3 regions of the Saccharophagus degradans 2-40 genome follow, and region 3 is predicted to be linked to each of the others. Evidence: predicted binding sites of a transcription regulator. Region 3 holds the regulator's gene; each other region holds the start of a gene.
What was found. Region 3 encodes FNR, which switches genes on or off when oxygen is low (the NO sensors DNR and NnrR bind a similar motif). Its sites were predicted from a motif close to TTGATNNNNATCAA; they were not measured.
Positions count from the first base shown of each region.

Region 1: SDE_RS18255 (condensation domain-containing protein) is a predicted target of FNR. The motif match lies at 3,329-3,342, and genes of this name have one in related genera.
Region 2: SDE_RS03090 (hemerythrin domain-containing protein) is a predicted target of FNR. The motif match lies at 1,676-1,689, and genes of this name have one in related genera.

Region 1 is NC_007912.1:4,442,979-4,453,371, forward strand. It holds gene SDE_RS18240 (aldo/keto reductase) at 1-193, opposite strand, end outside; gene SDE_RS21595 (HlyD family secretion protein) at 429-1,610, opposite strand; gene SDE_RS18250 (DHA2 family efflux MFS transporter permease subunit) at 1,642-3,177, opposite strand; gene SDE_RS18255 (condensation domain-containing protein) at 3,448-4,767, shown strand; gene SDE_RS18260 (acyl carrier protein) at 4,813-5,076, shown strand; gene SDE_RS18265 (amino acid adenylation domain-containing protein) at 5,079-6,650, shown strand; gene SDE_RS18270 (acyl-CoA dehydrogenase family protein) at 6,647-7,867, shown strand; gene SDE_RS18275 (acyl-CoA dehydrogenase family protein) at 7,872-8,969, shown strand; gene SDE_RS18280 (DMT family transporter) at 9,000-9,920, shown strand; gene SDE_RS18285 (hypothetical protein) at 10,000-10,393, opposite strand, start outside.
Region 2 is NC_007912.1:701,359-711,751, reverse strand. It holds gene SDE_RS03095 (DEAD/DEAH box helicase family protein) at 1-1,481, shown strand, start outside; gene SDE_RS03090 (hemerythrin domain-containing protein) at 1,763-2,404, shown strand; gene SDE_RS03085 (alpha-amylase family glycosyl hydrolase) at 2,539-4,239, opposite strand; gene SDE_RS03080 (hypothetical protein) at 4,855-5,130, shown strand; gene SDE_RS23005 (nuclear transport factor 2 family protein) at 5,234-5,473, shown strand; gene SDE_RS23210 (DUF4440 domain-containing protein) at 5,486-5,686, shown strand; gene SDE_RS03070 (cellulose-binding domain-containing protein) at 6,111-8,456, shown strand; gene SDE_RS03065 (thioredoxin family protein) at 8,558-9,181, opposite strand; gene SDE_RS03060 (protein-disulfide reductase DsbD family protein) at 9,379-10,393, opposite strand, start outside.
Region 3 is NC_007912.1:1,881,405-1,891,797, forward strand. It holds gene xseA (exodeoxyribonuclease VII large subunit) at 1-1,341, opposite strand, end outside; gene guaB (IMP dehydrogenase) at 1,571-3,046, shown strand; gene guaA (glutamine-hydrolyzing GMP synthase) at 3,112-4,692, shown strand; gene SDE_RS07645 (hypothetical protein) at 4,772-4,999, shown strand; gene SDE_RS07650 (hypothetical protein) at 5,127-5,660, opposite strand; gene SDE_RS07655 (SirB2 family protein) at 5,861-6,223, opposite strand; gene SDE_RS07660 (DUF4202 domain-containing protein) at 6,230-6,820, opposite strand; gene fnr (fumarate/nitrate reduction transcriptional regulator Fnr) at 6,858-7,592, opposite strand; gene SDE_RS07670 (hypothetical protein) at 7,681-8,469, opposite strand; gene SDE_RS07675 (hypothetical protein) at 8,595-8,810, shown strand; gene cobB (Sir2 family NAD+-dependent deacetylase) at 8,835-9,542, opposite strand; gene rrtA (rhombosortase) at 9,529-10,164, opposite strand; gene SDE_RS07690 (D-hexose-6-phosphate mutarotase) at 10,194-10,393, opposite strand, start outside.

The DNA.
Region 1 (10,393 bases), 2.5 Mb from region 3:
ACTTGCCAACCAATGTTTCGTTGTGGCCGAACCCGTACATGTCTGCTGTATCGAAATGTCGGTAACCTAGGTTGAAGGCTTCATTCAATGTTTGTAATGAGGTTGCTTCGTCCGCCGCGCCGTAAAATTCGCTCATACCCATGCAGCCTAAACCCACCGCTGGGACTTCTCTGTTACCCAATAATCTAAACATAATGATTGCTCTACTCGTTAAGTGACTTTTGAATGTATATATTCAGTAAAGCAAGAATAAGCATTTTTATTAGCGTATATAAGTTGGCATATGTTACAGGGCGTATAATCAATTATTTGCAGGCATGAGGTTGTTATTATTTTTGTTTGTGGTAGTTGTTTTTTAATATGGACGTTATTTTTTGGAAAAAAAAGAGCGCTAAAGCGCTCTTTGAAAAAACATAATACTGCTTATATCAGCGGGTAAATACTTTTACATTCGCAGAGGCTCCTATTCTAAATATTGCGCCCTTGTCTTCTGCAATTGATATTTTTACCGGCATTCTTTTTACCACCTTGGTGAAATTTCCTGTGGCGTTTTCTGGCGGTAAAACACTAAATGTGGAACCACTACCACTAGATATACTCTCTAAATACCCCTCGAATACTATTTCTGGGTAGGTATCTATCGTAAATTCAACCTTTTGCCCTTTTTGCATTTTACCTACCTGCGTTTCTTTAAAGTTTGCCTGTATCCAGGGATTATCTTGGCAGGAAACAATACTCGCAATAGGCTGCCCTATCTCAATGTAGTCACCACTAGATATTCGTCGATTAGTAATAAAACCCGACCTTTTTGCCAGAATATTGGTTCGCTTTAAATTAAGAGCCGCCAAATCGTATTCAGCTTGCGCCACATTCACACGGGCCAAGGCGGTATCTACTTTGGCTTTTGCACTTTTTAGCTGGCTATCTTTAGTTGTCTCCAACGCTTCTAAATTTTTGTTCGCTAAATATACGTTATTTGTTTCTACGTCACGCAAACTTGTTAAACGGTTTATTTTAGATTCTATAGATGAGTGCATGGCCTGCTTGGATTCAAACTGGCGCTTGGCGTTTTTGTAATCTGTCTCAGATACCATTTGCTGCTTATATAGCCGACTTATTTGATTGAAGTTTTCTTCCAAGAAGGTCATATCTTTTTTAGACGCGATTAACTCCTGACGCGCCTCCTCGATGGAGGAATCCATAGAATCAACAATAGACTGTGCCGATTGCTTTGAAGATTTAGCCCTTTCTATATTGGTATCCAACTCAACCATTATGGTTTTAAGGTTGTTTTGAGCATCAATGTAGCTTGCCTGCTCGATAGCTAATGCGGCCTCAGACCGCTTTAGCTCGGAAACAAATAAGCTATCTTCTATTTTTACAGCCAAACCCGTTTTTTCTATCCACTGATCATCGGTAAAAGTAATAGTATCTATTACACCGTTTACTTCAGATACCACATCAATAAGATCGCATTGCACCGTTGCATTATCGGTGGACTCAACATTGCGCGTAGCGTAGCTCCACGAACTAATAGTGAGAACCACAACAAAGATAACAAGCCCAACTTGATAACGATGATCGGAAAGTAATGGATTCAAATATTTCATAAGTCTCATATCCTAGTGACTAACAAATCAATTAAGCAACTTGCTGCTGTTTTTTAAGTGAAATAAAAGCAGAGATAATTAGCATCGCTATAAATCCTACTGTTATAAGTTGAAATAAGTTCATATAGGTTATCGAGAGCACTTGCTCGGTTACCCTACCATTTAGTGCGCGGTAAGCTTTTTCCAGCGCGTGCAACTGGCTACTTGTTTCAGAGTAATAAAACTCAACAACACCACCAAAGCGCTTATATAAAACAGTGCTAGATAAAGTCACGTTGTGGCGAAGCAGCTCCCATGTGCGCAGCTCGTAATGGGTTATCAAGCTGGCAAACACCGCAATACCAAGTGTGCTGCCCAATAAGCGGGTGGTAGATTCCAAAGCAGCAGCAGCTGGCATGGTTGCCTTGGGAATACTGATAAGCGCAGCAGTGGTAACCGGCCCCAAAATAAAGGCTGCCCCTAAGCCCTGAATGATTTGCGGCAAAATCATATCGTGCCAACCGGTTTCGAAAGTAAAGCCGGCCATCATCACCCCACTACCAATCCCTAATACCAACCCAGTTGTAATAAGCAGGCGCATGGGAACACGATTAAATAGCCACCCCACAAGGGGAAAAGCCAACATCATTACCAACGCTCGCGGCGCCATGGTGGTGCCCGCTTGTGTTGGCGAAAAACCTAGCAGCTCTTGCATGTAAATAGGCAAAACGAACAGCGTGCCAGTAATCATGAAAGCAGCGAGAAAGTTCAAGCTGTTCGCCGCAGTAAAGGTTTTATGCTTCAGCACTTTGAGGTCTAGAAGAGGTTGCTTGATGGTAAGGGAGTGGGCACAAAGCATTGCCCAAGAAGCGAGTGCAACCACAAGTAGTACTACATTTTGAGTATCTTCAAACCAGTAGGTGCGATCGCCACGCTCAAGCAACCACACGGTACCCACAACGCCAAATAGCAGCCATAAAATACCTGGGGCATCGAATGTGCGCTTAGGGGTGTCTGCACCGATTGGATCATCGATCAAATAATGCCTAACCATTACAAAGCTGATAATGCCAATAGGAATATTCACGATAAATATAAAGTGCCAGCTGAACTGATCGATAAGAATACCGCCCAACATGGGGCCAAATGCTGGGCCACACATAATGGACGTACCGTAAAGCCCCATAACCAGGCCGTGCTGCACCGGCGGGAAGGTTCTGCGCAAAATCACGCCTTCCACCGGCAGAAGAATACCTGCTCCCAAACCTTGAATAACGCGATATAAAATTAATTGCTCCAGAGACGTCGCCATAGCACACAGCGCTGAGCCGATAACAAACAACACCAAACCCGCTTGGTATACCCGCTTACTACCTAGGCGATCTACAAACCAGCCAGATAAAAACATGCACATCATAGATGCGATCGCGTAGCTGGTGCTTACCCAGCTAACCTCAGCCACAGTGGCTGAAAATACTCCGCGAAGGTTTGGCGTAGCCACATAAAGGATAAAAGTGTCGAGCGATGACATAACTCCGCCCATCGAAACCGATAGCGCTACTGCCCACTTGTTATGAGTACTTTCCACTTGAATACAACCTAAATTAGCCTGCGACATTGAAACCAAGCAATCAACCCGCTTGGCAATATATACAGCCACCAGTTGCAGTAAAAATAGCGGCTATACGTTAACGCCACGCATAGTACTCAAGCCACCTAGCCTTTCTAACCTGTCACATTTGACACAAGCCAAAAATTTACACGCTATCCACGCTCACGCTAACATGATCGAAAAGTAGGAAATGAAATTATTTTCTAAATACAAACACCACGTAGACATCTTGTCAGGCAGGAATTTATGTCCGTAAGCAACAAATCAAACACTGTAATTCGAGCCCTTGGTTCGATTGAAACTCGCATGGCGCTATTTCATGGAAACTTAAATGGCTCAACTCAGGGCACACAAACCATCGATTTCGAAGCCGACATAGATGCGTCTACTTTTTACGAAGCTGTGAACGCGCTTTACAAAAAGTATGTTCCCCTGCGCTGCACAATAAAGCGTGAAGAAAACGAACTATACTTTTACCGCGATGCCGATTTAAACCGAATAGACGTTAACTATATTGAGGTTAATACCATTCAAGAGAAGGACAAGATTGTACGTCTCGCCTTAGATGACAAAATAGAAGCCAGTATTAGCCTGTGGAAAATAAGTTTGGTTAAGTTAAAGGACCAAGCAAGCTATACGCTTATATTTTCTGCACATCACGCAATAATTGACGCGAATGGCATGCACCACATTGCGCAATCTTTCTTCGATTTTATTGCCAGTAAAATTACAGGCATCCATTACTTCGACGATACAGAAGTAGATTTACCGCTAGCAGTTGATGCACTACTAAGGGAACAAACCTTTGCCCCCAAAACAGAACACACCATCGCTAGAGATTTTGATACAGCGTGCCCATTAGAAAGCAGAAGCACCCACTGGCAACAACTAAAGCTAGACACTGTTTTTATGGGTAAGCTAAATACACAGCTAGCGAAAGACAATATTAAATTCCACTCTATTGTGTCGGCCGCTATGTGTATAGCCATGCAAAAAACACAATTTATTCAAACACCTTTCCCTTTCGGTACAGCCGTTAGCCTACGGTTTTTGCAAGATTCGCAACCCAGCTATTTCAACCCGCTTGGTTGTTATATGTCTATTGCATCGAATTTAATTGAAGGTAGTGAACTGGATGTAACGCAGCTTGCCATTAAATACGACCGCGCATTGATGCACAAAATAATGACAACCTGCCTAACCAAGAGCCCGATAGATATTAACCAAGTAGATGCCGGCACCAAACAAATAGCAACGCTACATTCTTTTGCACAAGGGGTAGGCATTACCAATATGGGCGATATAAATATCCGCTCGCCCCACCCAAGTGTATTACTGACGGATTACACAATGCTCGCAAATCGCGTGGCAGGCAACTTCTCTATTGTTGCGCACTGCTACGCATTTAATAACGTCCAAACAGTTTCGCTGGTGTACCCACACCCCATACTTGCCGGCGAGCACGTAAAAGAAGTAGTAAACGAAATGCGACTACTACTAGAAGACTATTGCGCGCAAGCAAATACCAACAACAGCCTACACAATACACCAACAGTACCAGCCTAGCTGTTAGCCAATTTCACCCCAACATAATCATCACAAGGAAATACAATGACCAATTTAACCATCACACAAATTGAAGAAAAGCTATGCGCGATTATTGCCGACGTTAAGCGTATTGCAAGTAACGACGTTAGCTTAAATGCAAACGACGATTTTATTAATAAATACCACCTTACCAGCATGGATGCCGTTTCACTAAGCGTGCGCATCAGCGAAGATTTTGGGTTTGGGTTTGGCCAAGAAGCAGAAGATATTGACGGCCTGGCTTCATTTGGATCTTTAACACAACTTATTCAAAAGCGAGTAGCGTAACCATGCAAACACTGGCCCAACGCATTATTCACTGGGCCGCAGTACAGCCAGAAAAACTGGCTGTAGACGACGGCACCCAAGCGATAACCTATAAAGAATTAGCGCATCAAGCAGGCTCTCTCGCGGCACGTTTGCAAAGCAACGGCGTGACTAGCGGCGACCGCGTAGTACTTCTTTTACCCAAAAGCACAACTGCAGTATGCGCTATTATAGCTGTGCTCTCGCTGGGTGCTGCGTATATTCCAGCAGACCCAGATGCGCCCAAGCAGCGCTTGCAAAGCATTGTAGATGACAGCGAACCCAAAGCGATTATTTGCAGCAACCATACCGCTGATTGGTTTAATACCCTGTGCACTATAAATATTGACGCGAGTATTGATGCTTTTACTGACAACGCACAAGCGCACTTAACCTCGCTTGAAGGTAATGCAGAGCACGACGCCTATATACTTTATACTTCTGGGTCTACAGGTGTACCTAACGGCGTACGCATTAGCCATCGCGCTATGTTGGCATTTTTCCAAGCAGTTAACACCTACATGGGGGTTAATCAACAATCGCGCTGCATGAATACATCTGCACTGTATTTTGATGTCTCTATCGCAGATTTACTTTTGCCCCTTTACATGGGCGCCTCCGTTTGGCTAGGACCTACTGTACCTTTACCGTTTAGATTTATAGGCTTAATAACCAACCAGAAAATAACTCACTTTTGCGCCGTGGGCTCAACACTTACCATGCTGGCCGCGCTGCCAAATTTCGACAAAAATAACTGGCCACACTTACAAACCATTATGACCGGTGCCGAGGTATTAAACCCCAACACCATTAACGCCTGGCTAAATTGCAGCCCTAACGCTACCGTTTTAAATGGCTACGGCCCCACCGAAACCACCTGTGTTTGCACGCTGTTTCAAATAAATCACGAAAATATTCACCAGTACTCGAGCTTCCCTATAGGTGTACCACTGCCATTAGTGGATGCCATTATTGAAATAAATAGTGATAAAAATAGTGATGAAAAAAGCGATGAACCTGGTATAGGTGAACTGTGCATTGGCGGCCCACAAGTAATGAATGGTTACCTTAATCGAGAGCTTTTAAATGACGCTCGACTTACGCGAATTAACCACGCCACATATTACCGCACCGGCGACAAAGTGCGCCGCGACCACAATGGTAATTTAATATTTTTGGGCCGAATAGATGATCAGGTAAAAGTAAATAGTTATCGCGTGGACCTAGGCGATATAGCTGAACCCTTTCGCAGCCAAAGTATTGTTCAAGATGCCGTTGCGCTGGTAGTTAAGCACACTACTTATGGCGAGTGCCTTGCTGTGGTTGTTAAAACACGTAACGAAGGCGAAAACCTAGAAAGCTTGCTAAACCAAGCAGCACAGGCCCTACCGCACTATATGCGCCCTGCGCTTATTGCCAGCATAGACGCAATGCCGTTAAGCCCCAGCGGTAAAGTTAACGCTAAAAAAGTGCGCGCATTGGCTAACCAACACTTTCTAGAATGCAACGAACGCTATAGCCATATTTCAGCTCACATAGAGGAGCACGCCCTATGAGCAAAACAGCGGATGTGGCAGCACCCTCACAACAGATGCATGCACAGCAAAAAGAGGCAAGTAACACGGATTTGCTGAGCGAGTTTCTTAACCTATGCGATCAGAATAAGGCTAACACTTACGATATCGATTTTTTTAAAACGGTATTTAAGCTCTGCAGGCCCGAAACAACGTCTGAGTTTAGCTATTACGCCGAGCTTGAAGAGCATATCGCCTATATAGAGTCGTTTGCGGCCAGCGAGCTTATTTCCAACCAGCTAAATTTTGTTGCACCGCTCTTAGAGCTAACGGCAACAATGGGTAACCCACATAGCTCACTTAATCCACACAACTCACATAACCCACATAACCCACATAGCAACACGGTAAACTCAAAACTAGCTCAACAGCTACTTAGCAGTATTCGCCAAGGCGATATGCTTTTTAGTCGCGTTTTAACTATTCCTGAGCAAGCAAAAAACTCTACGCAAGCGCCGTTTGGTGTAAGCGCTAGCGAGAATAAAAATGGCTGGCTGCTGAATGGGGCGTTAAGCGTCGTACTATTTAATAAGGCCGTTAGCCACCATTTAGTGCTCGCCACACTGCCCAATAACAATACATTAGTTACCTACCTGCCGACTCAAACCGCGGGTATTACAACCGCAGAGCACGCACAACTTGGTGCCCCCAAAGCAAACAACTCCCAATTTGAAATAGCTAACCTCAGATTACAAAACGTATTGGTAAACAATGGTGCAATTGGCGAGATAAATACACAGTCTATTTTGGACCTTGTTGCGCGCAGCCGAATAATGACTGCCATACGCCACAATCAATACACGCGAATGTGTTTAGACAAGTTAATTTTATTTTTAAAGTCACGCATTTCTAACGGTGACCCGCTAATTAATCAGCAGGTTATTCAACATAGATTAGCAAAACTTGAGGCTCGATTAAGTAGTAGCTGCGCGCTTAGTCGCTATAGTTTACAACAGATGGCGGCAGGCAAAGATACCCAAGCGCTTGCCAGTGCATGTAAATTGCTCGCTAGCGAGTTACTTGTGTACGCATCGAAACAAGCACTTCATTTAGGTGGTATTACCCACTTCCAAAAAAATAAGCCAATAGCGAATAGTTACACAGAAGCCAATTGGGCTAATTTTTTCCTAGAGCCTAAGGACTTGTTACTTCGCAACATTCTAGACACAAGCGTTTCTGAGCGCCACCAAAAGGCTTAGCCATATGAAAATACAAGACCACGCATTCGCAGCCGATTTACAAAATTGGATTAACGAGCACCTTTCGCCTTACACACCTACAAGTAAAGCCGAAAAACTTGTGTCTATTCACTCGCTGGTACGGGAGCTAGCGCAGAGCAATTTACTTACCCGCGGCTGGCCGGCCCCCTACGGCGACAACGATATACGCAAACAATTGTACCTACATTTTTCGCTCGCACGCCAAGCTCTCGGCGCTGTGGGCTTATGCTTGGCCTCACACATAGACATTGGTACGCGCGGCTTGCTAGATAAAGGCTCGCCTGAGCTAATTGATAAATGGTTGCCAAAAGCATTAACCGGTGACGCTATTTTTTCTCTCGCGATGACAGAACCAGATGCCGGAAGCGATTTACAGGGCATTCAATTTACCGCCAATAAAAGTGAAGAGGGCTGGATACTAAACGGGGTAAAACGCGGTATTACCAACTTGCCTTTTGCCGACGCAGCCCTTGTACTTGCACGCACCAACCCCAGCCGCAGCCCATTTAGCTATTCTTTATTTCTAGTGCCCATTGAAACGGCCGGCATTACCCGCGAGCAAGCAGTGCCCACATTGGCCTATCACGGCTGCCTAGGAGGAATAAGCGCAAAAGATGCCGTTATTCCCCTCGACAACCTCGTTGGGCCATTTGGCGCAGGACTTATGTTATTAATGAAGCACTTAGAAACCGAGCGGCTATTTGTAAGTGCACGCATGCTAGGCATAAGCACTTATTTAATTGAAGAATTAATACTGCACACTCGCAATTCCCCACAATGCGCATTGCAAGCCGATAATGTCGCGAGGTTAAAAATGCAACTAATGGCTTTTGAAGCCTATTTTGAAACTTGTGTTAATGCATTTGAAGAAGGCGAACTTAGCGCAAAGGATTCTGCCGCGCTAAAATATATGGGCAGCAGCTTGCTAAAATCCGCTAGTAACACCCTAGCAGACTACAGCGGCGCGCAGGGTTATTTACGCGGCACCCCAGCAATTCGCTTTACAACAGAAGCAATGGGGCTTGCACTGGCAGGCGGAAGCGAAGAAATAATGCTCTCAATAATTGGCAATACCCTTTAAAATACGCGCAAATAATTATCAGGTTTTTTAATGAAAGCTTTAACAGTATTGCCCAGCGATAAACAACGCTTGCTGGGCATTGCCGCTGCCTGCGCAGTCGTCGCCATTTGGTCTGGCTGGATAGTTTCGTCCCGCTGGGGGCTCAATAGCAATATTGCAGCAATCGATCTAACCTGGCTGCGCTTTACCACTGCCGCACTCGTCACATTACCACTAGCCATAAAATACAACTGGCGGCATCTACCGCTTGGCAAGGCCCTAGTTGTAGCTTTTGGGTGTGGGTTTCCCTATGTGCTGTTTGCCTACCTCGGCTTGCAATTTACACCATCGGCAAATGCTAGCGTGCTTATTAATGGCTTATTACCGGTGGTTACCAGCTTACTAGGCTATTTTTTTCTTAGTGGAAAAATGACAAAACCATTGCTCGCACTGGTAGCCATTGCATGTATATCCAATATTATTATTGCCAGTAGCGGTGCACAATTTAGCGTAAAGTACCTAACAGGTATTGGCTTTTTACTTAGTGCTACGCTCGTTTTAGCTACTTATATGGTGGCCGTAAAAGCATGGAATATTTCTATGCATGAAATAATGGTATGGGTACCTATTATTAACGCATTGTGTGTTACACCTTTTTGGTTTGTTTTTTCTGATGGGCTTAGCGCACTACACACTATTCCCACTACCGATTTACTATTTCACATAGTCTATCAAGGGGTAATAGTTAGCGTAGCCGCATTATTTTTATTTTCTTATGCAATAAAATGTATTGGCGCACTATCTGCCAGCTTATTTATGGCATTTGTACCCACCACCACCGCACTGCTAGCTTTTATCTCCATTAACGAACAACCTACCAGCGGCCAGTGGATAGCCATTACACTATGTACCCTTGGGCTAGTTGGGTATAACTTTTATTCCCGCAAAGAAGAGAAATCAACCAGCAAATAGCTGATTAATATGAAGACAAAGATGGGCAAAAGATGGGTGAGAAGGCGCAAAGCTATACCGCGCAAGTTTAATACTTCTACTACATTGCACCAGTAACCGTGCTGTCGGAAGTATTATTAATTAACACAACGCGACTGCCATTACCTAGCGGCGCACTGGAAACAAGCTTCCAGTTGCTGAAATCTAGTTCACCACTTTTTAGTGGTTCGCCTATCTCTAGCGACTGCTCACTGGGGCACCCACTTACTACATGATGAACAATCTCATCCACTAGCCCAGCTTGCATCAAGCAATTTAATTCTGTCATATCGCAAAAAATACACACACTACAGGCAGACGTTTTTACTAATTGGCTAAACCTGTGCTGTAAATTTTTAATCTCACCTGCATGTATTTCTACGTCACCCAAAGCTGTTGAGCCCATACTCTCAATAAAAGTGGGTAAGTCCGCTGCGCCTGTACTGCACCACACG
Region 2 (10,393 bases), 1.2 Mb from region 3:
GTGGCGATGCACTGCGGCAAGTAATTTTAACCGATTATATTCGTGACGAAGCGCTTACATCGGGCATGGACACCGGCGCACTTAATCTTGGCGCTTGGCCAATTTTTAAAACACTAACTTCCTCCTCTCCCATTGCTGACCAAATTGCGTTACTTACCGGCAGGCTTTGCATAGTGCCAACCAGTAAATTAGATGCACTACTGAATCATTTAGGTAGCGGAAACTTTAAAACCGAGCCAATGGGCAACAAGCAACAGTACCAAAAAGTAACTGGCCCGTTAAACCGCTTAACCGGTGCGTTTACTGCATTGTTAATCGAAGGAAAAATAAAAGTGTTAGTTGGCACACGTGCACTACTAGGAGAAGGCTGGGATGCCCCTGTCGTTAATTCGTTAATACTCGCCAGCTCGATTGGTTCATTTATGCCAACCAATCAAATGCGTGGCCGAGCAATACGTATAGACCGCCAAAATAGCGATAAAGTTAGCTCTATATGGCACCTAGTAGCCATAGACCCAGACAGTTTTGGCGGCTGGAGCGACTACCATAATCTTAAAAAACGTTTTGATACGTTTGTAGGCCTATCTGAAAAAAAGCAAACCATCGAAAGTGGATTCGAACGCATGCACGCTACTGCAATTGAATCAGACTTTAAACTCACCAACAGCACGCCAATAGCGCTAAACAACTTCCAAATGCGTAACAGGTACAACAAGATACACAGTATCGCCAAACGCTGGCAAAAAGCGTTAACCCTTAATGCTAACGCACGTGTTATACCCTCTGTTAAAACAGAAAAGTCGCCACGTATTCGCGGTTATATGCTGCGCTACTCGCTAAAATATTTGTTCACTCAGCTTATTGGCTTTATGGTTATTGCAGGTATTTATTCTGTCTATGCTGCTCCCATGGCACGCGGGCTTTTTCCCTACTTTATATTGGCGGCAGTAACTGGCGTGTTACTGTATAAACTACCCAAAACGATTGCCGTGATTAAAATACTTATTCGCTATTTACCTACCGATGGCGCACTTAAGCAAATAGGTATTGCCCTTACCGAAGCCCTAAGCCGAGCGGGCTTTATCGAAACACCTTTTCGAGAGTTAGACGTTCGAGTAGCAACTATCGAAGATGGAAGCTATTACCTTTCATTAGCAGGCAGCACATTTTACGAATCGTCGTTATTTGCTGATTGCTTAGCAGAAATTCTAGCGCCCATAGACAACCCTAGATATATAGTTTTACGTGAAGGGACGTTTATGGGAATGCGAAGAGATGACTACCACGCAGTGCCGGTTATATTTACCACAAGAAAGGAAACCGCTACTATTTTTTACAAAGCGTGGTGCAAAAACGTTAGCCTTTCAGAGCTTATTTACACTCGATCTACAGATGGCCGTAAAAAACTACTCAAAGCAAAGATGAAAGCTTTTTCATCTACATTTAGCAACGACGTAAAAAGACAAGATAGATGGCAATAAATGGTGGTATGCCCTTTGGTTTATTACCGTACTTATAGAGACCGGCCACCCTGAAAATCATCATACACACTGTTATTATTTGAACTCACTAGTGGTTAACTGGCGTCTCTAAGAAGACAGCCGACAAGAGCTCGCCCAAAAAGTAATAACGGTCTACCCTTTTATAACCCCCACCCAACTTCTTTCGTTTGGTATTGATTTACCTCAATAATATTTATTGCTAACCGAGTATTATTAACGCTCCCATAGCTCCAACCGTTCACAATAGGCAGAGGCTTATAATGGACATACTACATAGTACCCTATCAGAATTTCTAGCTATAGCGCCCAGTGCAAAGCAATACTTAACTTCGCTGGGCATTGAAATGCAAGACGACACTCAACTATTAAGCGCGCTGCAAAAAGTTAATAAACAAGATTGCATACCTCGGTGCGAATTCTTGTATAGACGAGCTATGGCAGAAAGAGATTGGTCAGCGATATCCAATAAAGATTTAGTACGCTATATAATCCGCAACTATCATGATGTCCACCGCCAACAAATAGCAACGCTAATCGATCTAGCCCGTAAAGTAGAAGCCATCCACTTTGGCGAACCGGATTGCCCAACAGGCATAACTAAAGCCTTAAAGAAAATATATAGCGACCTAGATATTCATATGCTAAAGGAAGAACGCACAGTATTCCCACATTTTATAAACTCGCCACGCACAAATTATGACGAGCAAATAAAAAATGCACAACACGACCACGAAGATCACCTCACGGCCATCCATTCCATAAAAGCCCTAACCAAAACATTCTCACCACCGGCTAAGGCTAGCCACTACTGGCTTGACTTGTATGAGCAATTAGAAATGCTTTATCTTGACTTGACCGATCATACTTATCTAGAGGATAGCGTGCTGTTTATGCGAAGCTAAATTATTGGCAGACTGCGTATACCTCAAGCGATTTACGCAGCTAACACAGCGCTACTGCAAGCACCATGCAACTAGAAAAGCGCCATGCAAACTAACCTGCCGACAAAATATTAATTTAATAAATTTTTGATCTCTTAATTTATAGCGTGATATTCGCCTAACAATACAATTTCATAAGGCGTATTCAAAACGACTTTACCACCCTCTACGGTAACCAAAGTATTTGAGTAATAGTCTTTTACCACATCGCCGTTATTAAATATTGAATAAGTTGGCAGCACTTTTTCACCCTTGTTCAACTCTATTCCTACTAGCACCTTATCTGCGTGTGTAGCATCGTGCAATACGCGACTAAATATATAGGGCTTATTACTGCGTATTTTATGGATGCCGGCACCTACTGCCATATGGTGCTTGCGAAAAGTGCCCAACTTTTGCCAGTGCTGTAACAACAGCTGAGTTTCGACAGTGGCTATATCTTGCCAGTTCATAAAGGATCGCCACGTAGCATCCCCTACGGCACCTTCTACAATAAGGTTTCTCGCCAATTCATCGCCGTAATAAATTTGCACTGCACCGGGGGCGAGCATAAGTTTTAAGGCAGTTTCGTAGGGTTTAGTGTGCTCTTTATCGTGCGGCTCTGGGTCATCGTGCGATACCACGTAATTGAGAATACCCACGCCTTGTAGCGGCCCTTGATGCAGCTCTTTCGAGTATGTACTGAATATAGTTTCCATTGAATCGCTTGCATGGGTGGCGAACCCCATATTTATTAAGCTATCGAAGCCATAATTAAAGAAATCTACTTGTTTATCTCCGTAATCATAATTGCGCGTACCGGCAGGCGTATTTTTAAACCCATTTACACCAAAGTGCATCACCTCACCAATCATAAAAAAGTCTTTTTCATCTGGCAGGGCATTGGGGTTTTTCGCTTTCCACTCATTAAAAGCTGTACTGGCTTCTACTTTTAGTACCTGCCAAATTTCGGCCTCTACGTGCTTAGCGGTGTCCACTCTAAAACCGTCTATACCGTATTCTCTCACCCAATCAGTTAGCCACTTAACAATATAATTTTGGGGTGCACGTGGTAAATTTGTGCGTTCAAAAAATGCATCTAACTCGGCTAACTCTTGTTTTTCTCGCCCCTCATTACGCCATTTTTCTAATAAAAATTCAGGTAGTGCTACAGGTTTGTTAGACTCAGTGCGTACATCGGTAAGGCTGGGCGCAAGTGCACAGGTTACGTTATGAATATATGAATGCCATTCACACGTAGGCTCTGTTCGTATCCAATCCTGTGGCCACGCCACATCTACTTTAGTTTTTAGCCCAGTATGATTAATAATAACATCTGCTAGTACGCGTATACCGTATGCATGGGCTGTTGCTATCATCTCTTTTAAATCTGTCTCGGTGCCAAAGTTGGGGTCTACGCTGGTCCAGTCTTTGGGCCAGTAACCATGAAAGGGATAGCTTCGCCCCCAATCCTCATCCCAATAACCGTGTATCTGTTCTACAACCGGCGTCATCCACAACACCTCTACACCTAAGGCAGTAAAATAGCCACTTCGAATTTTTTGCGTAATACCTTTAATATCACCCCCCATAAAATTTCGAAGCACCGCACCATCTTGCGCCCTGTCAAAATTTCTATCGTTAGATGTATCGCCATTAGCGAAGCGATCGGTCAACAAAAAATAGACTATTGCGTTATTCCAAAAAGGATCGATAGCTTTCTGCTTGCCATCTGGCTTTGCGGCAAAGCTAGGTGCTGCCATTAGCAACCAGAATAATAGAAAGCTGGGCTTAACACCCAAGACATACCTGTACATACTGTTCTCTCTTAATTTTTTGCGTGATGCAATTATTATTGCCGTACTTTTATTTTTATAAAGCAACTAAATTTATATATTTTTTATTTACTTTGGCGAATACGCTCGGCTTGGTTAAACAAGTTTCTATGTGGTGCGTGTAAAAATATGCAGCTCGTTAGATGCAACGTGTTGTAGCTACTGCCTAAATAGACATTCCAAAAGCCACATATACCCCGACTTATTGTTTAATAGTTTCATTACCGTGCATAGGTTTGTGCATACGTATTCAAGTAATTAAAGCGCGTTATTTAAGGCTGCGAAGGTTTAAAAAGCAGTGCTTCAACGTAAAACGGTCTAAGCAGGTAGCTATAACCTGATAGCTAAAGGCATACTAAACATAGCCGAAGTAAGCAATGGGAATCCCCTCACAGCACCTCTGCACCAAATACCCACGCCACAAAGACAAGTATCGAATAGGCGCAATTAAGACGACAATTAACAATGAACTCAAAGTAATATTTGGTATCAAAGCTTAGTGATTCGGCTGATTAGTACACTTAGCAACAACATCTGGAATACTAGGCGCCCACAGCCTTTTTATACGCAAAGTTTTACTTTTTCATGGAGTTTAAATTGATCAAGAAGATTATATTAGCGATGTGCTTAGCCTCTGGCATTAGCGCCTGTACCAGCACAGCTACTGTAGATAAATATGAGGGGTTGGCTGACGCCTCGCGCGAGCGGTCTGCGCGCCTAGGGGAATTACCGGGCACACCAGACAACCTAGATGCCATTCGCAATGCAGACCAACAAGCCCAGCAATACGAATCCCAAGCACATCACGCCCGAAAGCATTCTAGTTTTATGGCTTTTGTTACTGATGCAATATTCGATTTAATTCTCGATTGATCCGCACTAGCGTGTAGATCCCTCCCTTTAAAAGGTATAAATGGTGAAAAATTTACTAAACGTTATCGCAATATTATTCGCATTGGTATTATGTGCTTCCTCTATGGCACAGAGCACTATAAATAACTCACCCAATTTAGCTGCCAAGCAAAATACAAGCGCGTCGCATTCTAAGCAGGCAGCGAAGCTTATAGCCCCCTCTAAGAAAAAATGGCAGTGGATGGCCAACAAGAATGTTGAAGCACTCGCTTCATTATTCCACCAAGAATCTAAATTTGTACACATGAGCGGTTCGTGGAAAAAAGCGAAGGAATTAGAAACTATTAAGAGCGGCAGTATTTGATATAAGAATACAATTGTTCACGATACTGATATTGAAGTAGTCGCAGACACAGCCATTGTGTGGAGCCGCATTACTCTGGAAGCGCACGTGCGCGGAAACGATGTGACAAATGAATTTACAGCGACAGAAGTGTACGTAAAAACCAAAGGACATTGGGAATTGTTAAACCTCACCTTTAGCAACGTGCGAAATACCCATCAAATAGAGCACTAATAATTTAGTGCTCAAAACCTCCGCTGCAAATTCTCTTATCCCCACCAGATCAAGCATTAGCCTCCCCCGTTAATCACCCTATTTGGTCTTCAAATGCTTTTTAGAGTGCTGCGGGCTCTTAACTGTATTCCATAAGGGTTTTACAGCCTAGCCAACTGATTAGTTAAACCAGAACAGGCGCTGCACCAATTCTGCTTACCCTACCCAAATAATGATTTAGGCGACTTATTGTATAATATACTATATATGCCAAATTATTCCGTTTTTCTCTTTCGCCCCCTCGTATCATTACCGCCGCCAAATAGTCTTAATAGTCTTTTTGCGGTTTATTAAGGCTGCTTTTTCGTGTTTCAACTAATGCGTCAAAGGGATTTTCCTTTGGTTACATAATAATTTTTAAATCATGTTTACGAGGATTACCTTTATGTTAATTAACAAAGCGAGAGGTCGCTTAGCTGCAGCAATGTTAGCCACAGCAGCCTCAGCTTGGGGTAGCACGGCTCTAGCCGAGTGCAGCTATCAAGTCACAAATAATTGGGGCAGCGGATTTACTGCCGCCATTCGCATCACTAATACCCAAACGAGTAGTATTAATGACTGGCAAGTTAGCTGGACGTACGAAAATAATACACTTGTAAATGCTTGGAACGCGAATGTTAGCGGCAATTACACCGCTACAAACATGGGCTGGAATGGCTCACTTACCTCGGGCCAATCTGTCGAGTTTGGCCTGCAAGGCACCACAACTGGCGGTGTGGTTGAAATCCCCCTTTTAACCGGTAATGTGTGCAACTCAAATACAAGTAGTAGCTCTTCTAGTAGTACAAGTTCAGCCTCAAGTTCAAGTTCGAGTTCCGGCGCTGCCGCAGTAAATCTCGCTGGTATAGCCAATGCGAGCACTTCCTATGTTTCTGCATGGGAAACATTGGCAGCAGTGAATGATGGTAACACCCCGGCCAATTCCAACGACAAGTCCAACGGAGCTTACGGCAACTGGAACAATCCAAATTCGATACAGTGGGTACAGTACGATTGGCCACAAAACTATACGTTATCCTCAACGCAAATATATTGGTTTGATGATAATGGCGGCGTACTGGTACCCGATGTTGCTTACATTGAATATTGGAGCAATGGCACATGGGTAAAAGTAGGTGATGTACCGCGGCAAGAAAATACATTTAACACGCTAAATTTAAACAATATTGTTACAAACCGCCTACGTGTTTCTATAAGCAACACATTGCAATCTACAGGCATACTGGAGTGGCGCGTAGAGGGAACAGAGCCAAGCGGCAGCTCATCTAGCAGCAGCTCAAGCTCATCATCCAGCTCAACGTCTAGTAGTAGTGGCGGACCAGAACAGTGTGATGCGTATGTGTGGCCCGAATACGAGCCGAATTTAAATTACGACTTTAGACAGGACTACGCAGATATAAACCCCGAAGAATTTGAGGTATTTTTAGGTTGCGACCCAAGCCAAGTTGCAGGTGTTAAAACTTCTGGCTGGTACGCGTTTATTTGGGGGCATAATCGCAACCCCGCAATTACCGATGAAGATATAGATAGAGTATTGGCCAATTTAAATGAAGATATGGCATACGCTCGCGGCGAAATGGGCTGGCCACCCGATAAGCTTCCTCAGGAAGGCTACTACAGCAATGTGTATTTGTACGGCTCTGGTTTATGTACCGATAACGCAGCCAATACCGAGCGAGGTGGCTGGCAAAGTAGCATTGCCGGCTACCCCATGGTACTGCTTTCGTATTACCCAGTAATAACACCTAGCGAGCGCGGTGGTATAACCCACGAAGCTATCCACACTATTATGGCTTCGATGGGAAACAAAGCTGCATGGTTTAACGAAGGCGGCAACACTTGGCTACAAATGAATATGGAGGCATCTCGCGTTGGGGATTATGGCGTTGGCTTTTTAGATGGTGCCCCCTTTTTAGCGCCGCACATGCCAATCGAAAATTACAGTGGTTGGCTACAAGATGGCTCCTTCGGTGGGCCGAATGCTGAAGGCGTACACCGGGAATTAAATGGTCAGCAAATAGCAACTTGGCGAGATTACTTAGGCGGCCATCAATACAACTCTGTGTTTTCTCACTTTTTAGCGCAATATGTTTCTAGCGGTGCAAATGCGTGGATATGGAAAAACGGGCCATATAACCATATTCTCGCCTCGCTAGCAGCGGGCTTGGGCGACGACCAAACTCGCCACTTAATTATGCAATACCGCGCACGGCAAGCAATGGTTGATTTTGGCCCTTGGACGAATGGATTTAAACAACCAATCAATAACAATTGGCAACGCACCATTGGTGCAGAAGAAACCGCTGCTGGCAAATGGATGGAGCCTGAACCCCATCAATTAACGTTTTATGCTGCAACAAGCCAGGAAGGTAATACTTTGATACCAGCACAAAATACATTGCCGGGCTGGTCTGGTGCCAATCAAATACCATTACAAGTAACCGGCAACAAAGTGCGTGTTGATTTTGAACCATTCGGCAACAATATGCGCTTGCAATTAGCCTATCGCGCACAAGACGGTTCAGCGGTATACAGCCAGCCTATAGAAAGTGGCGAAGCGTGCTTAACACTAGAAAAAACACCCAAAAATGGCGTAGTGGTGGCAATTGTATCCAACACCGATTACACCTACGCAGGGGATGAAACTCGCAAACAAAAATACGATTACAGAGTGCATATTCAAGAAGGCGTAAGCGGTACGGCATCACTTTATAGCAAGCACTATGAATAGTTAAAACGTAAAGATACACCGTTTTTTACAGGGGTGAGCACCGCCCACCCCTGTAGCACCTTATTTCGGCAGCCATTCAACACTAGGCGCAAAACCAGTACTTAGTATTTTACGCTACAACCATAAGCTCGCGACGACGCTACTGTTACAGGCTTACCCGCCAACACCTCATCTAACGCTGCTGCCACATAGTTTTTCGAGGTTTTTATTACCGCAGGGTTTGCCGAGTCGTTATCATCAATTGCGCCTGCGTATACTACTTTACCCTCGGGGTTAATAATAAACATGTGCGGGGTAGTTTTAGCACCGTAGGCTTTACCCATGCTGCCATCGGCATCTAACACCAATGCCGCACTCGCATTCAAGTTGTGAGATAGCGCTTCTTCTAAGGCTTGCTTAGGCTCTAAGTAACCTTGCTTACCTTTCGCAGAAGAAATAACGGTTAGCCATTTAACGCCCTTAGCGGCATACTTTTGTTGCAGGCTTTGCATGTTTTCGCTGCCGTAGTGTTTTTTAACGTAGGGGCAATCTTTGTTAAACCACTCCAACACCAACCACTCACCTTTGTAGTCTTTTAGCGCTTGTGTTTTTCCGCTTGCATCCACTTCAGTAAAATCTGGTGCAGCTTCACCTGGTACGGCATTGGCAAACGCAAAGGTTGAAGCGAAAAAAGCGGCGCAAACCACGGCCAAACGGAAACTATTTTTTGCAACTTGATACAACATAATACGACCTCCTGTTTAATTTATTTAAATAACTCTTTATTTCGCATTTTTAAAAAATGCATTTAATTTACAAAGCATAACTGTCACTCACTTCTATAACACTGCCTCTATATTTCTACTCAACTGTACATCTATATATCTATTCATCTAATTACCTAATTACACTAGTCGGTAACTAGCAACCTAAACACTTCGCCTCACTTCTGCTCGAAAAGCGCGTCTATACTGCCTGCTGTTAATATTTGCGACAGCAATACAACTTCATCTGCGCCCTTGCCATACCATGCGTATACAGGCACGGAGTTGCGCCCCAGCTGTGCCAAAGACTGGGTTATAGCATCGTCTCTGTGGGTCCAGTCGGCCCGAACTAAGTACACATTATTTTTCTTAAAACTATCCTGTATAGGTTGCGTATCGAGCACTAGCTTTTTGTTTACTTGGCAAGTTATGCACCATGCCGCGGTGTAATCTATAAAAACGGCCCGCCCCTGTGCGCGCGCTTGCGCTATGGCTTGGCTATCAAACTTATTCCATTGTGATGTTTCACTACCAGAGTTTTTATTCCCTGAGGGTATAGCCAATAGACTAAGTGAAAATACAAAAGCAACAACAGCGCCTAAACATATTACGCTGCGGCCAAGTTTGCCCCACTGCAATGTAGATGCGAGCCAAATAGCTACAACAAAGCTAAGCATAAGACTAGCACCAACTAGCCAGCCAATGTCGCCAACTAATCGACCTAATACCCATAAAAGCCAAATAACGGTAGCGTATAACGGAAATGCCAAAAATTGACGTAAGGTTTCCATCCAAGGGCCAGGCTTGGGCAACTTGTGCAGCAATGGCGAGTATAAGCATAGCGCCACAAAAGGCGCTGCCAAACCAGCACCTAAACCCACAAACAAGGTAATGGCTGACAGCGGCGGCAATACCACTGCAGCACCAAGGGCCGCACCCATAAACGGGCCTGTACAGGGGGTTGCTACAAATACGGCTAACACACCGGTAATAAACGCACCGCCTCGATGCGAACCGGCAAGTGTTACCAACCTATGGCCAAACTCGAAGACGCCACTAAACGACAATGCCATTAGCCAAAATAACGTGATTAAAACAAGTATTACCGCAGGCGATTGCAGTTGAAACCCCCACCCCAGTGCGGCCCCACCTGCGCGCAAGCCCAACAACACCGCCCCGAGTAAAGTAAAGGTA
Region 3 (10,393 bases):
ACCCTCGGCAAGCTTAATATGAATGGTTTCGCCTTTTGGGGTGTCGGCCGGCGTGCGTATAACCGTGCCGTCAGCCTTAGTCGTTATGGAGTAGCCGCGCTTAAGGGTTGCCAGGGGGCTAGCAATATCAAGCAGTGCAACGGCTCTTTGCAGTCTGTCTGTTTTTTTATCTAGCAAACGGCTAATGGCTTGGTTTAATTGTAAGCGAAGTTTTGCGAGATCTTTTTGATGCTGCGCAAGCAACTTTTGAGGGTGCTGCTGGGTTAAGCGCTGCTCGCGGTTTCTAAGTGTGGTGCCGTCTTTTTGTAAGCGCAACTGTATGGCGCGGGTAAGACGAATTTCTAATTGATCCAATTGTTGCGCTCGCGCATTTAGGCGCTCGCCAGGGTGCTTTAGCCTTGTGCGCAGGTGATTTACTGCCTGAGCGTATTGGCTTAAACGCTGGTGTAGGCGCTGTTTAAGCTGCTTGGCAAAATGTTGTAGCAATTGGTCGATATCTGTTTTGTTTGGGCACAGCAGTTCAGCCGCAGCCGAAGGGGTGGGGGCGCGTAAATCTGCAACAAAGTCGGCAATGGTAAAATCTACCTCGTGACCCACTGCGCTCACAATGGGTATATCGCATTCGTAAATGCGGCGCGCCAGCGCTTCATTGTTAAAGGCCCATAAGTCTTCTATCGAGCCGCCGCCGCGGCACAGCAAAAGCACATCAAAAAGGCCTGAATTCTCGGCAATGTCTATTGCCTGTATGAGTTTTGCGGGCGCGTCATCCCCTTGCACAGGGGCAGGGATCACCGTTACCGGAATACTGGGGAAGCGGCGCTGTAATACCGATAGTACATCCCGCACGGCAGCCCCTGTGGGCGATGTGATAATGCCTATATGGTTTGGCAGTGTGGGAATCGGTTGTTTATCTGCCTCGTTAAACAGGCCTTCATTTAGTAACTGTGCTTTTAGGGCTTCGTAACGCTGTTGTAATAGGCCAAACCCAGACTCTTCCATGTGCTCGGCAATAAGCTGAAAATCGCCGCGACCCTCATACAGGCTTACGCGGGCGCGCAGCAGCACTTTATCGCCCGCTTTTGGGCGAAATTTTACCTGCTGGTTGCGGCCCTTAAACATGGCACAGCGCACCTGTGCGCGCTCGTCTTTTAGGGTGAAGTACCAGTGGCCAGAGGCAGGGGCGCTAAAGTTAGAAATTTCACCTTCTACCCAAATAAGGGGCAGGTGTACTTCAAGCAGGTCTTTTACTCTGCGGTTAAGCTCTTCCACAGAAAAAGTTTTGCGCTCGCCGCCACGCTTGGCTGTAATTTGGTTGGTTTGGCTAAAAATATCGTTTTGCATGCGGGCATTCTAGGCGGTTTTGGATTGCTTTGGCATGCCTAGAATGAAATTTCCGGCACATTTACTGGTTGCGCTTGCACTTTCGCGCGTGTTTGTTCATTTAGGGCGACTTTTCGTGTTTACCAAAGATGGTGCAAACGCGTATAATTGCTCGTTTATCTCGCAGGCACTGGCTTACCTTAAAACGCCATTGCAGGCTCTACTCATGACTCTTGAGGTAGTTACTCCTATGTTAAGGATTGCTCAGGAAGCGCTCACGTTTGACGACGTACTGCTGGTTCCCGGTTATTCTAATGTCACAGCAAAAGATGTGGATTTGAAAACCCGGCTAACCCGAGAAATCACGCTTAATATCCCCTTGTTATCCGCTGCTATGGATACCGTTACCGAGGCCCGTTTAGCTATTGCATTAGCGCAAGAGGGCGGTATTGGTATTATTCATAAAAGCATGACCATCGAAAAACAAGCGGAACAAGTGCGTGCCGTTAAGAAATTTGAAGCTGGTGTGGTTAAAAACCCCATCACTATCGATTCTAGCTGCTCGATTAAAGACCTTATTGCCCTTACCCGTCAGCACAATATTTCTGGTGTGCCGGTTTTAGATAACGGCGATTTGGTGGGTATTGTTACCGGTCGAGATGTGCGTTTCGAAACCAACTTAGATGCAACTGTAGCCAGCATAATGACACCGAAAGAAAAATTGGTGACTGTGCTAGAAGGCACCGCAGCAGATGAAGTGCGCGCGCTGTTACATAAGCACCGCATAGAAAAAGTGCTGGTTGTTAACGATAAGTTTAAATTGTGCGGCCTAATTACCGTTAAAGACATAAATAAAGCCGAAACCTACCCAAATGCCTGTAAAGATGCTGATGGCAGTTTGCGAGTAGGTGCGTCTGTGGGCACAAGCCCAGACACAGATGATCGCGTAGCAGCATTGGTTGCGGCGGGTGTAGATGTGCTAGTGGTAGATACCGCTCACGGTCACTCACAAAACGTATTAAATCGCGTAACCAAAATTAAGAAAGATCACCCGCAAGTTCAGGTGATTGGTGGCAATATTGCTACAGCTGACGCGGCAAAAGCGCTTGTGGAAGCCGGTGCCGATGGCGTTAAAGTAGGTATTGGTCCTGGCTCTATATGTACCACCCGTATTGTAACGGGTGTAGGGGTGCCGCAAATTTCTGCAATTGCAAATGTTGTAGACGCATTAAAAGACACTGGCGTACCGGTGATTGCCGACGGCGGTGTGCGCTTCTCTGGTGATGTGGCCAAAGCCATTGTCGCCGGTGCAGACTGCGTAATGATGGGGTCTATGTTTGCGGGTACCGAAGAAGCGCCAGGCGAAGTGGAGTTGTATCAAGGCCGTACTTACAAAAGCTACCGCGGAATGGGGTCTTTGGGCGCCATGGCTAAAACCCAAGGTTCGTCGGATCGCTACTTCCAAGATTCCAGCCAAGGCATGGAAAAATTAGTGCCAGAGGGTATCGAAGGTCGCGTACCTTACAAAGGCCCGTTGAACGCTATTGTGCACCAATTAATGGGTGGCTTGCGTGCAGCAATGGGTTACACCGGTTCTGTCACCATGGAAGAAATGCGCACCAAACCTCAGTTTGTGCGTGTCACTTCAGCGGGTATGGGTGAGAGCCACGTACACGATGTAAGTATTACTAAAGAAGCGCCAAACTATCCTGTTTCTGGCCGTTAAATAAAAAGCCGGGCTATATGCCCGGTTTTTGCTTTCCCCCTATTTTTTTGCAATCAGAGAACACAATGCCCAATACCGATATTCATTCTCAGCGTATCCTTATTCTTGATTTTGGCTCCCAGTACACTCAGCTTATTGCGCGTCGCGTGCGCGAGGTGGGGGTGTATTCTGAAATCCGAGCCTGGGACGTTTCGGACGAAGAAATAAAAGAGTTCGCCCCTAAGGGCATTATCTTGGCTGGTGGCCCAGAGTCGGTAACTGCAGGCTTTTCACCCCGAGCACCGCAGTTAGTGTTTGAGTTGGGTATCCCTGTTTTGGGTATTTGTTACGGCATGCAAACTATGGCCGAGCAGTTGGGCGGTAAAGTTGAGTCGTCTAACGTGCAAGAATTTGGTTACGCGCAAGTTAAAATTGAAAACGAATGCGCGCTTATAAAAGATATTAAAGATCATGTAGATGATGGCGGCGCTGCGCTTTTAGACGTGTGGATGAGCCACGGCGATAAAGTGGTTGCTATGCCCGAGCAGTTCACGCTTATGGCATCTACGCCTTCTTGCCCAATTGCCGGTATGGCGTGGGAAGAGAAAAAGTTTTATGGCGTTCAGTTTCACCCTGAAGTTACCCATACATTGCAGGGTAAGCGCATTTTTGAACATTTTGCATTAGAGCTATGTGGTTGCGAAGCCTTGTGGACAGCGGCAAATATCGTTGAAGATGCAATCGGGCGTGTGCGCGCTCAGGTTGGTGACGACAAAGTATTGCTGGGTTTGTCTGGCGGGGTGGATTCTTCTGTAGTGGCCGCGCTATTGCACAAGGCTATTGGCGATAAGTTAACCTGTGTATTTGTTGATAACGGCCTATTGCGTAAAAACGAAGGCGATCAAGTGATGGACATGTTTGCAAAAAACATGGGCGTTAAAGTGATTCGCGCCGATGCTGCAGACCTGTTCCTTGGCAACCTTGCTGGCGAAAGTGACCCAGAGAAAAAACGCAAAATTATCGGTAATACGTTTATCGATATTTTCGACCAAGAAGCGAGTAAGCTAAAAGATGTTAAATGGTTGGCGCAAGGTACTATCTACCCAGATGTAATCGAGTCTGCCGCTTCTAAAACAGGCAAGGCGCACGTTATTAAGTCCCACCACAACGTAGGTGGCTTACCAGAGGATATGCAGTTTGAGCTTGTAGAGCCGTTGCGTGAATTATTTAAAGACGAAGTGCGCAAAATAGGCTTAGAATTAGGGTTGCCGTACGATATGGTTTACCGTCATCCTTTCCCGGGTCCGGGTTTGGGTGTACGTATTTTAGGCGAAGTGAAAAAAGAGTATGCTGAAATACTGCGTGAAGCGGATGCTATCTTTTTAGAAGAGCTGCACGCGGCGGGTTGGTACCATAAAACCAGCCAGGCTTTTGCTGTGTTTGTGCCGGTTAAGTCTGTAGGTGTGGTTGGTGATGCGCGTCGTTATGCGTGGGTTATTGCGTTGCGTGCCGTTGAGACTATCGACTTTATGACAGCCCGCTGGGCCCACTTACCTTATGAGCTGTTAGAAAAGGTATCAAACAGAATTATTAACGAGATTTCAGGCGTGTCTCGGGTTACTTACGATGTATCAAGTAAACCACCTGCTACGATTGAGTGGGAGTAAGCGGGCCTGATTTACCGATAAAACTTGGTTAGCACCCTAAAACACGGATGTTGAGTGTTCCGCACAATGGAGTTTGAAGATGGATTTCGATGCTTGGAAAGTAGACCTTAAATCAAAGTCGGCGTTTCATGAGACGGGTTGTAGAATTACCGTAGAGGGCAACCCGCGACAGCCGATGGGGTTAATTCCCACAAATTTTCCAACCGGTTTAACGGCAGTGGAGGAGGCGCGGTTGTTGCGCTGTGGCATGAAGGCTATTGTGAGCAAGGCTAGGGAAGAGCATATGAAAAACGTGGGCAGCCTGTAGTTGATGCTGGTGCTTTTGCCGTTTCGTTACCCATAAAAAAACCGCCATCTAGGGCGGTTTTTTATGGGTGTTAATAAAGCAGCAGCGCCAAATTATGAGCTCGTGCTTAGCTTTACTTGCCAAAACACTACCTTACAACATACTTGCCTTTTAAGTGCATTAAGGTTTTGTGATTATCTACTGTTTTAAACAGAGTTTGGTATTTTTCTAATAAAATGGTGCCTGAATCTTGGCCGCTTTCTGCTGAGTAAGTAATACCTGCGAGTAGATCATCAAATTCTTTGGTTAGCTTATCTATAGCTGCATAGATTTGCTTGGTGGTTTTTTCGGTTTCGAAAATGTGGCCTTTACCTGTCATTTGTAGGTATTGGTCGCACTCTTGTAGCCATTCTTTGCGCTCGGCTAAAAAGTTGCGGGTGTTTCTTAGCCCGCCTTTGTAGCGCATATCAAAGTTGTTTTCTACATAGTTGCCCACGCTACCTAGGGTAGTGGTCATAAATTCCATGCGAATATCATCGCAATAGCTCCATGTTACGTAGCCTGGGAATTTAACGTTGTTCGCTTGTTCTGCCTTTTCCTTCTGGCACTTCTCATCGCATCCGTACGCGTTCGAGATAATAAATGATGCAACTAAAGTTAATAGTGCAGCCAGATTTTTCATAGAAGGGGTCCGCCAGTAACTATTTGTTATAAGAATGAATGTACAGCCGTTAAATCCATTAAAAGCGTCACCAACTAAAATGTCAAGTAAAACGTGACATAGTTCCTTGTGTCTAGACGAGTTTTAAAGGTCTTTTACTTTTTAAATAGTGAAAAGTTATATAAGAATGTATAACGGGGCTGCATTCTTGCCGAGAGGAATTAAAACGGCTTACTGGTGGCCAATATAATAATTGCGCAAGCAGTTAAGAGGGCACTAATTCCAAAAATTGCGCGCAGGTGTTTATGGGGGATTTTGAAGGCAGTGATACCTAAGCCAATATAGGTAATAACCAAAAGTAATTTGATTGAAAACCAAGAATAGTCAAATGGCGAGTAGCGAAGCATTACCGCAAGGGTTACACCGGTAACAAGTAAAAGGGTATCAATAACATGTGGTGCAATTTTTACTGCACGCAATTGAAGTTTGGAAGAGTTTCCCATTAGCCAAAGAAATCTAACGGCAAACCCGCCAATACTTAATAGCACGAGCCATACGTGAATGTGTTTAATTACTGCAAACATGGAATATTATTCGCTAAGCGCTTTCTTGATAAGTGTGGCCAAATGATCTGGGAGAGTTGCTGCAAGGGCGGCTTGATGACCTGCATCAGACATTTTTGCCCATGTTTTTTGAATAATATCGATCAGTTTTGCTTCATCGTGCTTACGAGCAAAATCATCTAAATAATAAAGTACGAATACGAGGCATATAACGTCTTCCAGAGTTTGAGTTTCTGGGTCTCTGCGCAGGCCTCGCTTCTGCACAAGATATTTAACGCGACTGATATCTTCTTCATTGTAGCCGGCTTCCAGCATAAGCTCGCCAGTGCGCTTTGCATGAAAAAGCCCAAGCTCTGCGCGCCATTGTTTGTAACCTGTGCGACCTTCGGGGTAATCGCTACGCGGTGATTTCCAGCGCTCTATATGTTGTGCGCGAGCGGCAATTTGTAGGTGCTCGGACGCTTGCGGGGCAAAGCTATTAAGTACTTCTGTCATTCTTTGAGAGTACAAAAGTTCTTTGGCAATAGGCTCGCCATTTGCAGTTTCTTGATTGGGGTCTTGTGCATTTGCCGCGTCAATTTTATTGATAACGGCTAAATATTTATCATTCATTCGCAATAGAACTCAAAAATTGGGTGAAGTTTTGCGCGAAAAATTAATCTGCCGTTGAGGCGATAGCGCGCAGCTTATCCATTTGATTGATAACCACGTGTTTTTTATCAAGAGCTATTACTTCTTGTTTGTGAAGTCTGCTCATTACACGGCTTACGGTTTCTATGGTTAAGCCTAAGTAGTTGCCCATATCTGAGCGTGACATGGGTAAATAAAACTCGGTGCTTGATAAGCCCCGATGGTGGTTTCTTGTAGATATACTAACTAATAAGGACGCAATGCGCTCGTCGGCATTTTTTTTACTTAGCAGGGTAATGAGCTGCTGCTCGTGGCTAATTTCTTTACTCATAAGTTGAAAGAAGCGACGCTGCAAATTGGGAAGCTTCATGCTCAGGTCTTCGAGTTGCGAAAAGGGTATTTCACAAATCGCTGAGGTTTCTAATGCCATTGCGGTATTGGAATGTACATTCGTTGCTAGGCCATCTAACCCCAAAATTTCGCCCGGCAAGTAGAAGCCAGTAATTTGCTCCTCGCCATCCCTACTGATAGTAGAGGTTTTTACTGCGCCAGATCTTAATGCGTAAACAGCTTTAAAGTCTTCGCCTGCTTCGTAAAGTGGTTGGCCTTTTTGCAAAGGGCGGCCGCGCTGAACTATGTCGTCTAATTTAGCAATGTCATCCAACGCGAGGCTTATGGGTAAGCATATAGCCGATAAACGGCAGTCACCACAGTTCACCTGAGGGGCGTGGTGACATGATGTAGGTTCGGATTGGGACATAATTCGGTCCAGAGTACGGCAGGTATTTGATTGCTAGATTGCGAGCAAGGATATGGATACTAATGGCTAATGTCAAAGGCTTCTTTGCCTAGTTAATTGGCCTCGGCGGTAGAGTGATTGGTGTACTAATTGGTAGCTTATGGTTAAGCAAGGCTTGAGTATAAAGTGAGATATTGTGGAGCTTGTATCTGTGCTCGGAATAGACGAATGCGTCTACTCCCGGGCCCACGTTAATGGAAATGTGCGAGTCTTCGTCGGGTTCTAACTCGAAGTTGGTGTCGAGCGCATTGTGTGATGTGTGACCCAAAAAAATGTGCAGCTGATTAAAGGTTTTAAGTAGTGGGGTAATCGCGGTTTTTAGATCTGGCAATGCCGGTGCAGGGTATACAACTAACCCCAGTTGAGCAAAACCGAATTCTTTAATTTTTGCCAGCTTTTGCATCACAATTGGAGTGTTTTCTAAGTCTGAAAGCGCTATCTCAACTAAGCAGCGGTTGAAGCCTAAACCTTTGAACAGCCCCAGCCAGTTGCAATTAAGGTCCGTTAAATCGCAGTTAACAGTGTGTAGCCGCTTTTCGATAGGCTGTATATTGTATAGCTTTGCTAATGTGCGTATGAGTGCGGTAACTTCGTGTGCCCGCAAAAAGCGCGTAGGGTTGTGTAGCGTGAACTCGGTGAGTGTTGGGTGGTTGAGCGCTGTGGCCCAAACTTCAAGCTCGCGTTGCAAAAGAAACGCGGTGTCGCAAGATTGCTCGTAAAGGGGCCGAATATGATTGGAGTCTATAACAATAGTTACCGCACAGCGTTCAGCTGCGCGCGCGCGGCTAATTTCCACGGTGGAAGAGCCATTGTTAGGTGGGGGCGAGTTTTTTTCCATGTGGCTACTTTATCGTAAGCCCATGCAAGCGGTATTGATTCGAATCAAACGTAAGCGTTGAAGGTTAAGCCTACTTGAGAAGCTTTTAGGTGGCTTCTACACTTTAGTTAGAGCAGAGGGGGAATATGAGTTATCAGTGCGGTGAGTGCGGTCATAAATTCAAAAAGGCGTCTACGCATGGGGCTTGCCCTGCGTGTGCTTCTCGACAAGTTCGCAACCTAAAAGCGGCAGAACCTGTAGCTAAAGAAAAGCCAACCAAAACCAAAATAGAACTATTTACCATGACCGTATTATGGGCGTTACTTATTTACGGCGTATACGATAAGTATATTGCCAGCTAGCGCTATGCGCGGCCTGAAAAAGTACTACGAGCAGGCAAAAAACAGCGGCACCAATTCACTTGCCGGCCCCTGTAGGCTTGTGTCAAACGCTCGGCTATTTGCACTGGCATCCAAATTTAATTCTACCGTGGTTGCGCCGTAGCTGGCAGCTAGCTCTACAAACCCTGCTGCTGGGTAAACATTGCCAGACGTACCAATAGATACAAATAGGTCACATTCACACAGGGCCTGTTCGATAGTATCCATGGCTAACGGCATTTCACCAAACCATACTATATGCGGTCGCAATAAATTTGGCGGTGTGCAGCACTCGCACAGGGATTGATCGGTTAGGTCTTTGGTGCAATCGCTTACCTTTTCGCTCACAGGGCAGCGCGCTTTTAGCAGCTCACCGTGCATATGAATTAAATTTTTACTGCCACCTAGCTCATGCAGGTTATCTACGTTTTGGGTAACCAGTAAAAATTCGCCACTGAAGTGTTGTTCGAATTCCCCCAATGCTGTGTGTGCTTTGTTGGGTTGTGCGGCTGTAAGTAATTGAGAGCGTCTAGCATTGTAAAACTTTTGCACAAGCTCTGGGTTGCGGGCATAGGCCTCGGGGGTGGCTACATCTTCCACTCTGTGGTTTTCCCACAGGCCGTTATTGTCGCGAAATGTTTTAAGCCCGGATTCGGCCGATACCCCAGCGCCGGTAAGTACAACAATGCGTTTGTAATCCTTAGCTTGCTTCATTGCTTGCTTCCTGTGTTGTTTGGCTGCGGTAAGCGAGTAAAACGGGTTTGGCGCGAATTAGCATCCACCCTAAGCCAGCAGCTAGCCCTTGTAAGTGTGCGGGTGTATAGCTTGGCCAGGTTAAATCTGCACTTAGTAGCGATGTGTCCTGAGTAAATTCCCACGCGAGCCTACCAAAATAAAGAAGGGCGATAGCAATAGGAATAATACTTTTTGATCTTGCCCATACTAGCCAGATGGCAGGGGGTACCAAAGCGTTAATGGCCCCGCTTAATCCTGCATAGCGATCTAGCTGGCTAAACGGCAGGCAGGCGCCAACCACAACGAGCCCTATGGTGAGCATTACTATTGCATCTATACGATGTTCTTCTTCAACAATAAGCCCCAAAACAAGCATGGCACCGCAGTTATAAAGTAGGTGCTGGTTATCGAGGTGAACTAATTGAGAGGTGAGAAGTCGCCAAACTTCGCCATCATTTACTAGGTTTCTCTCGAAATAGAAAAGGTCGAATATAGGAGGGTAAAAATAGCAAACAACTAAAAGCATGCAGCACGCGATGGTGAACCAAGGCGTGGATTGGCCCAACATAGTTGTTAATACTGCTGGGCGCTTATTATCCATACTGTGAGTATTGCCTGCTTTGCGGTTGATTAGTCTAATGCTGTAACGGCTATTGTTTGGCCAAATTCCATGCTGCTATTGGCGGCAACCTCTATATCAGAGGTGCTTGCTGCTTCTAGGCACAAATAGCTTTTTTCGCCGTCTGTATGAATGTCGTCAATGTCTGCCGCCAAGGTGCCAGGGTTCCACAAAACCCAGTTAGCACTGCCGTGTTTAGTAACAGATATGC